Regions from separate parts of the Bacillus silvicola genome, predicted to be linked through region 2. Evidence: riboswitches for the same ligand, from Rfam matches in the RefSeq annotation. Region 2 holds a riboswitch; the other holds the start of a gene.
The links. A riboswitch is a leader RNA that binds a small molecule or an ion and turns the genes downstream of it on or off. The one in region 2 is predicted to bind S-adenosylmethionine.
Positions count from the first base shown of each region.

Region 1: linked by a shared signal. The riboswitch ahead of ACP6L7_RS14110 (amino acid ABC transporter permease) and the one ahead of ACP6L7_RS05045 (Na+/H+ antiporter NhaC family protein) in region 2 are both predicted to bind S-adenosylmethionine.

Region 1 covers NZ_JBNGVC010000012.1:436,074-439,475, forward strand. The annotation lists gene ACP6L7_RS14100 (amino acid ABC transporter substrate-binding protein) at 1-474, opposite strand, end outside; gene ACP6L7_RS14105 (amino acid ABC transporter ATP-binding protein) at 486-1,247, opposite strand; gene ACP6L7_RS14110 (amino acid ABC transporter permease) at 1,267-1,935, opposite strand; SAM riboswitch class I at 2,004-2,110, opposite strand; gene ACP6L7_RS14115 (VanW family protein) at 2,335-3,246, opposite strand.
Region 2 covers NZ_JBNGVC010000001.1:958,120-961,521, forward strand. The annotation lists gene ACP6L7_RS05040 (lmo0954 family membrane protein) at 1-167, opposite strand, end outside; gene ACP6L7_RS05045 (Na+/H+ antiporter NhaC family protein) at 397-1,713, opposite strand; SAM riboswitch class I at 1,809-1,914, opposite strand; gene ACP6L7_RS05050 (ribonuclease FAU-1 family protein) at 2,035-2,553, opposite strand; gene gltP (glutamate/aspartate:proton symporter GltP) at 2,622-3,402, opposite strand, start outside.

The DNA.
Region 1 (3,402 bases), on a different contig from region 2:
TAAAGCTTTTAACTCCTGCTCTCCTGCTGTACCAAGTCCAACACCTACAGTTTTTCCTTTTAGATCCTCTATCGATTTAATTGTATTATTATCTTTCTTCACCGCAAAAACAGATCCTGAATACACATATGGGATCGAAAAATCATATTTCTTTTTTCTTTCCGGAGAAACGGATAATTCATTTGCAATCGTATCAATACGACCTGAATCTAATAAACCAAATAATCCTTCAAAATCAGAAACATTCCATTCTACTTTATATCCAGCTTTTTTAGCAGCCGCCTCAATAATTTCAGCATCAAAACCTTTTACTTTTTCACCCTCTTTAAAAATAAATGGACTACGACCTGCAGAAGTCCCAACTTTCACTACTTTTTCATTCGTTTTTTCACTTGATACGTTAGAACCACATGCAGACAAAGCTCCAACTGATAGTGTTAATGCTATCGTTAGTAATAATGACGATTTTCTCATAACTCTTCCTCCTAAATAACGAAATGATTTCCTTCTTCAGATGCATTTAATTGTCGTAAAAACTTTTTCGTACGTTCATTTTGTGGGTTTCGAAAAATCTCTTCTGGCGTTCCCTGCTCTACGATAATTCCATCCGCCATAAATATAATGCGATCAGCCACATCTTTTGCAAAATTCATTTCATGTGTAACAATAACCATCGTTATATGCTGTCTTGCCAAGTCTTTAATAACTTGCAGTACCTCATTAACTAATTCTGGATCAAGCGCAGAAGTCGGTTCATCAAACAATAATACAGCGGGATTTAAAGCCATTGCTCTAGCAATCCCTACCCTTTGCTGTTGCCCTCCTGATAGCATCGTTGGATAAAAATCTTCTTTCTCAGCTAACCCTACTTGTTTTAATATTTCTCTAGCTATTCCCTTTGCCTCTTCCTCACTTTTTTTCTGTACAACCGTTAATGGCGTTGTAATATTTTGCAGTGCTGTTTTATTTTTGAATAAATTATAGTTTTGAAAAACCATAGCTGTTTTTTGCCGTAATTGTATTATTTCTTTTTTATAAAGTTTCTTCGCATGAATCTCCAAATCTTCAATTCTAATACTTCCATCATTCGGTTGTTCTAATAAATTCAAACATCTCAGTAGTGTCGATTTCCCTGAACCAGAAGGTCCAATAATTACTACCACTTCCCCTTTTTTCACAGTAAGTGAAATTCCCTTTAACACTTCATTATGTTTGTAGGATTTATACAAATCACTTATCTCAATCACATACTTCACCTCATTTCTGTTATAAATACGGCGCATCAAGTTTCTTTTCTAATTTTTTCTGCCCCCAGCTAATTGCAATTGTAATAATCCAATACACAATCGCTACCGCTAAATAACTTTCCATATAACGATACGATTGAGCAGCTAACATTTTCGCTTGTGCTAAAATTTCAGCCACCCCAAGCGCAAAAGATAACGAAGATTCTTTTAACAATCCAACAAAATTATTTCCAAGTGACGGCACTGCTACACGAATAGCCTGCGGAAAGATAATTTGCCGCATCGCTTGTGCTTTTGTCATCCCTACTGATAAACAAGCATCCATTTGCCCTGATTCAACAGCATTTAATGAACCTCGAATTATCTCTGACAAATAAGCAGCATTATTTAAACTGAGACCAATTAAAGTTGCTTGCATAGCTGTAAGTACTGTAAAAGCCGGAGATATTTGTGGCAATCCGAAATACAACACAAACAATTGAACTAATAACGGTGTTCCTCTAAAGAAAGAGATATACACCCTTGCAATTGGATATAAAAATTTCGTTTTGTTTTTTGTTATGGTTGCCAAGCCAATCCCTATAAAGAAAGAAAGAATCATGGAAACAACAGTAATCCCTAAAGTTATGTATACATACTTAAATAATTGCGGAAAACTTTCTAAAAAATACGTTACATCAAATTTCATTCTATCCCCCCTCTCTAAACAAAAAACTCTTCTTACACATATAAGAAGAGTTGAATGTTAATCCATTCCCCCCATCTTCCAGACGCCTCATACGTCTGCTGGAATTAGCACAGTACTTTTGTAGCCTGTTGCTGAGATTTCATCGGGCCAGTCCCTCCATCTCTCTTGATAAGAAAACTAATAAATTTTTCCATTTATTAAGTTGTTATTATGAAGAATACAGCTAAATTAAAACAATGTCAATAGGAAAACTAAGAATTAAACCCATACTTATTTCTTACATACAAACAATATGCCATCAAAATTACTCTTCTTTATACAACGTACACAAAAAGCCGGTACTTCTAACAAACTTAGAAATACCAGCTTCCAATCTTTTACTCTTATAGCTTATGATATTTATCTCATTTTATGTACTTCAGCAACTAGCTTTCCACCTTGTATGCCCATATACAACTTAACAGGAGCATCATTCGTGTTTTCAAATACTAAGTCTAAATATGGATATGCAATTGTAGCATCTCTTCCTTGTGGTACATAACCTACTGTTTTAGAATGTGTAGTTCTCTCTACCATTTTCAAACCAGCTTGATCTGCCGCATTGAATAAAGTAGATGATGTTTGACAAACGCCACCACCATAACCATCTACTAATTTACCATCTACAATTTCTTTTCCTAATTGGTACCCTTTATCTGGTGTTGTATCTCCAATTAGTTCATTAAAAGAGAAACGGTCTCCTTTCGCTAAAACAACTCCACTTACGCTCTGAGCAGATAAACGAATATTTTCAATTCGACCACCTGTTGAGCCACCTAAATTCGTTTCATATCTACCAATTACAGTACCACTGCCTTGCGCATCACTTAATGTTGCGGTAGGCTTTTTCTCCACAATTGGTAACTGATAAGTAGAATCCCACATACCTACATTTAATAATTTGTCTACTAACTCTTTTTCCATTAATTCATACGAAGGTTTTCCTTCTTGCCACGTTCCATCTGGCGCTAAACGTGAAGGAACCATCTTTTTATCGACGCTCTTTCCTACCTCACTAGCAACCTTTGATACCGATTTTTTGAATTTCGCTTCATCTTCAAAATAACCTAAGCTTGATAAATCTAGTTTCTTCACTTCAGTACCAGTACGACCATCCACTAAGCTAATTGAATCCTGTACATCAGCCTTAGCCTCTACAACGTTCCCACCAATATCACTCACTAATGCAACATCACTTACTTTTGCGCCACAACCACTTACTATAGCTACGCATAGCACCCCTACTAATATACCCTTTACTTTACGGAACAATATACTCTCTCCTTTTCCCCAACATCATTTCTTATGTATTATTTCATTTTTATGTATGTTTTGTTACAATCATTTTACAATATATTTAGAAAATGTTACAAGTTATTTTTTACTCTATTTAAATTACTCTTTTCTTTTGTAAATGTCTATACATAT
Region 2 (3,402 bases):
ACAATACCCCAAGCTAACTTCCCAAAGAATGATTTAGCTCGCACAAATGATTTATAGCTCCAGTACACAACTCCTGCTCCAATGGCGAATCCTACAATACCAGCAAGACTACCAAGAGCAATTAAAGCCAAAATACCGGCTGCGATAAACGCTAGAAATTGTTTCATCTTGTGCTTGCCTCCCTTCGATTTGATACTCTTATCTTAACTATTTTTTCTTTTTTCCATAACGAGCTTAAGAACCGTTTTGAACTCAGACTTAAGACTGAGTTCAATTCAGCCTTTTGTAAAAACATAAGGTAGGATAGGATAATTCCCTCTTTTATCACGCATAAAAAGCCGTACAGAGAATATTCTCTGTACGGCTTCTGTTACTACGAATAACATCCATATTTAATTATGCTGTTTTATGATACTTTTTCTTTTCCGCCACTTTAGAAAACCTCGGGAAACCAATTAATATAGAAATAATTCCACATACTCCAACCAAAATTGGATAAAATGCGTATGGTAACAATTCAATTGGAGATAACGCGGCAAACCCTGCCGCAGTTAACATTTGAGCACCATACGGAATTAATCCTTGCACACAACATGAGAAAAGATCTAATACACTCGCTGATTTACGTGGATCAATTTCATATTGATCCGCAATGTTCTTCGCAAGAGGACCAGTAAAAATAATTGAAATCGTATTATTCGCTGTACACATATTCGTCATACTCACTAAACCAGCAATACCGAACTCTGCTCCTTTTTTCGAACGAATGTTACGTGTTAAAAGATTCATTAAATATTGAATACCACCATTATATTGGATCAGTTCAACCATACCACCGATTAATATAGCAAGTAATACTAACTCCATCATACCGCCCATTCCAGTCGTTACACTTTTAAAGAAACTTTCTAACGTGTAACTTCCATCTATAAGACCGATAGCACCAGATAATACAGTTCCACCAGTTAACACAATAAGTACATTCCAACCAAGTAACGCTGTAATAAGTACTCCTGCATATGGTAAAATCTTTATCCAGTCAAAACTATGTGCTTTAACTTGTGTATCACTTCCTAAAGTAATTATTACTAATAGAACAATTGTAATAATAGCCGCTGGTAATACAATTAAAAAATTTGTTTTAAACTTATCTTTCATTTCTGTTCCTTGTGAACGAACAGCTGCGATTGTTGTATCTGAAATAAATGATAAATTATCACCAAACATCGCTCCGCCAACAACAGTAGCCATCGCAAGTGCAATTGAGATATCAGTTTGCCCACTAATACCTACAGCAATTGGTGCTAACGCTGCAATTGTTCCCATTGAAGTTCCCATCGCTAATGAAATAAATGCCCCGATAATAAAAATTCCAGCTACGATAAATCCTTGCGGCAAAATAGATAACGCTAAGTTAACTGTAGAATCAACTCCGCCCATTCCTTTAGCTGTTTCAGAAAAAGCACCTGCAAGAACAAAAATTAATACCATAATCATAATATCCGGATTTCCTGCACCTTTAGCGAATCGCTCCACTTTCACATTAAAGCTTTCTTTGTGATTCATCGCTAAAGCGACTCCTACAGCAATTGAGATTGCTATAAGTATCGGCAATTTATAGAAATCACCTGTAATAATTCCAGAACCAATAAATAGCGCCAAAAATATACCAAGTGGTAATAAAGCTAAACCATTTCCTCTCGTTTCTTTCAAAGTACCATCTCTCCCTAGTTTCAACCTTTTTTCTAATGAATAACAAAAGACCTCTTCCAACGAGAAGAGGTCTTATACATCTATAAGAAACGCTCTTCTCATCTTTCAAGCACATGCTTGCTGGATTTGGCACAGCACTCTAAAATCGAGTCCGCTGCCGAGGCATCGTAGGGCCAGTCCCTCCGCCTCTCTTTATAAGAAGGTTTCATATTTATTTTTTAATAATAATTTCTTCCCTAACTTTACTCGCTTACAAAACAAAAGTCAATTATTTTTTGTATAGATTTTTTTGGTAATTATACAAAAATTTGAATACAACAATCATTTTAACTTTTTGATTTCTTCTTCCAATATTGAAATCCAATAAAATTCACTCTTTTTTATTGTAGCTATGATACATTTCGTAGTGTACCAAGCTAACTCATACTCTTCTTTTGTAACATCGCCACTTTTATAAGCATTCTCTAGCTCATCTTCATCCAATACATACATTTTACCATTCGGTAATAACACTACATCTAAATATAAATCATCAAAATAAGGTAAACCACGATCGTCTACTTTAAATTCTTTCGTCACATCGATATAATATTGCACTAATTTTTTTTGATCGTCTAACATAGCTGTAATTGCAAAGTTTTTCCCGTTTATAAAATATTGAATCCATGTATACCCATCACCTGCAATGCAAAGTTCTTTACTATTGTACTCTTTATAACTAGGCTCTCTCACCTTTTTTATGTCTAGTATTCCTAACATTCCCTCTTCTACTTGCTTAACCCTATAATCCTTCTCTATTAGTCGCTTCCACGAAGAACCGTCACCATATTTACGTTTCATTACGTCCGCTCCTCTTCTATATATAGAAAAGCCCCCACATATTATGTGAGAGCTTGTTCATATTATAATTAAGCTGCTTGACCCTTTTCAGATATCTCTTTTAAATAGGCTTGTCCTTTTTCAGCGTCATATTGACCTTCCCACTTAGACATAACTACAGCCGCTAAAGAGTTACCTACAACGTTAACTGCTGTACGAGCCATATCAAGAATACGGTCAATACCTGCAATAAACGCTAAACCTTCAGCTGGAATACCTACTGTACCCAGTGTTGCTAATAATACAACGAATGATACGCCCGGTACACCTGCGATACCTTTTGATGTAACCATTAATACAAGTAATAACGTAATTTGTTGTGTAATGGATAATTCAATACCGTACATTTGCGCTAAGAAAATTGCCGCAATCGCTTGATATAAAGTTGATCCATCTAAGTTAAATGAATAACCTGTTGGAATAACGAAAGATGTAATTGCTTTCGGACAACCGAACTTTTCCATTTTCTCCATAATTTTCGGTAAAACCGTTTCTGAACTTGCTGTAGAATACGCTAAGATCAGCTCGTCTTTTAAAATCTTAAAGAATTGGAAAATATTTATTCCAAAGATTTTCGCTGTAAGTCCTAATACGACTACAACGAAGAATATCATTGCCCCATATACTACAATGAGTAATTTCCCTAATGGAATTAATGAAGCTAATCCGAATGTAGAAACTGTAACACCAATTAATGCAAATACACCAAATGGTGCAAACTTCATAACTTGGTTCGTTACATAAAACATTGCATCTGCTACACCTTGGAAAAATTGTAGAACTGGTTTGCCACGCTCACCAACTGCTGCT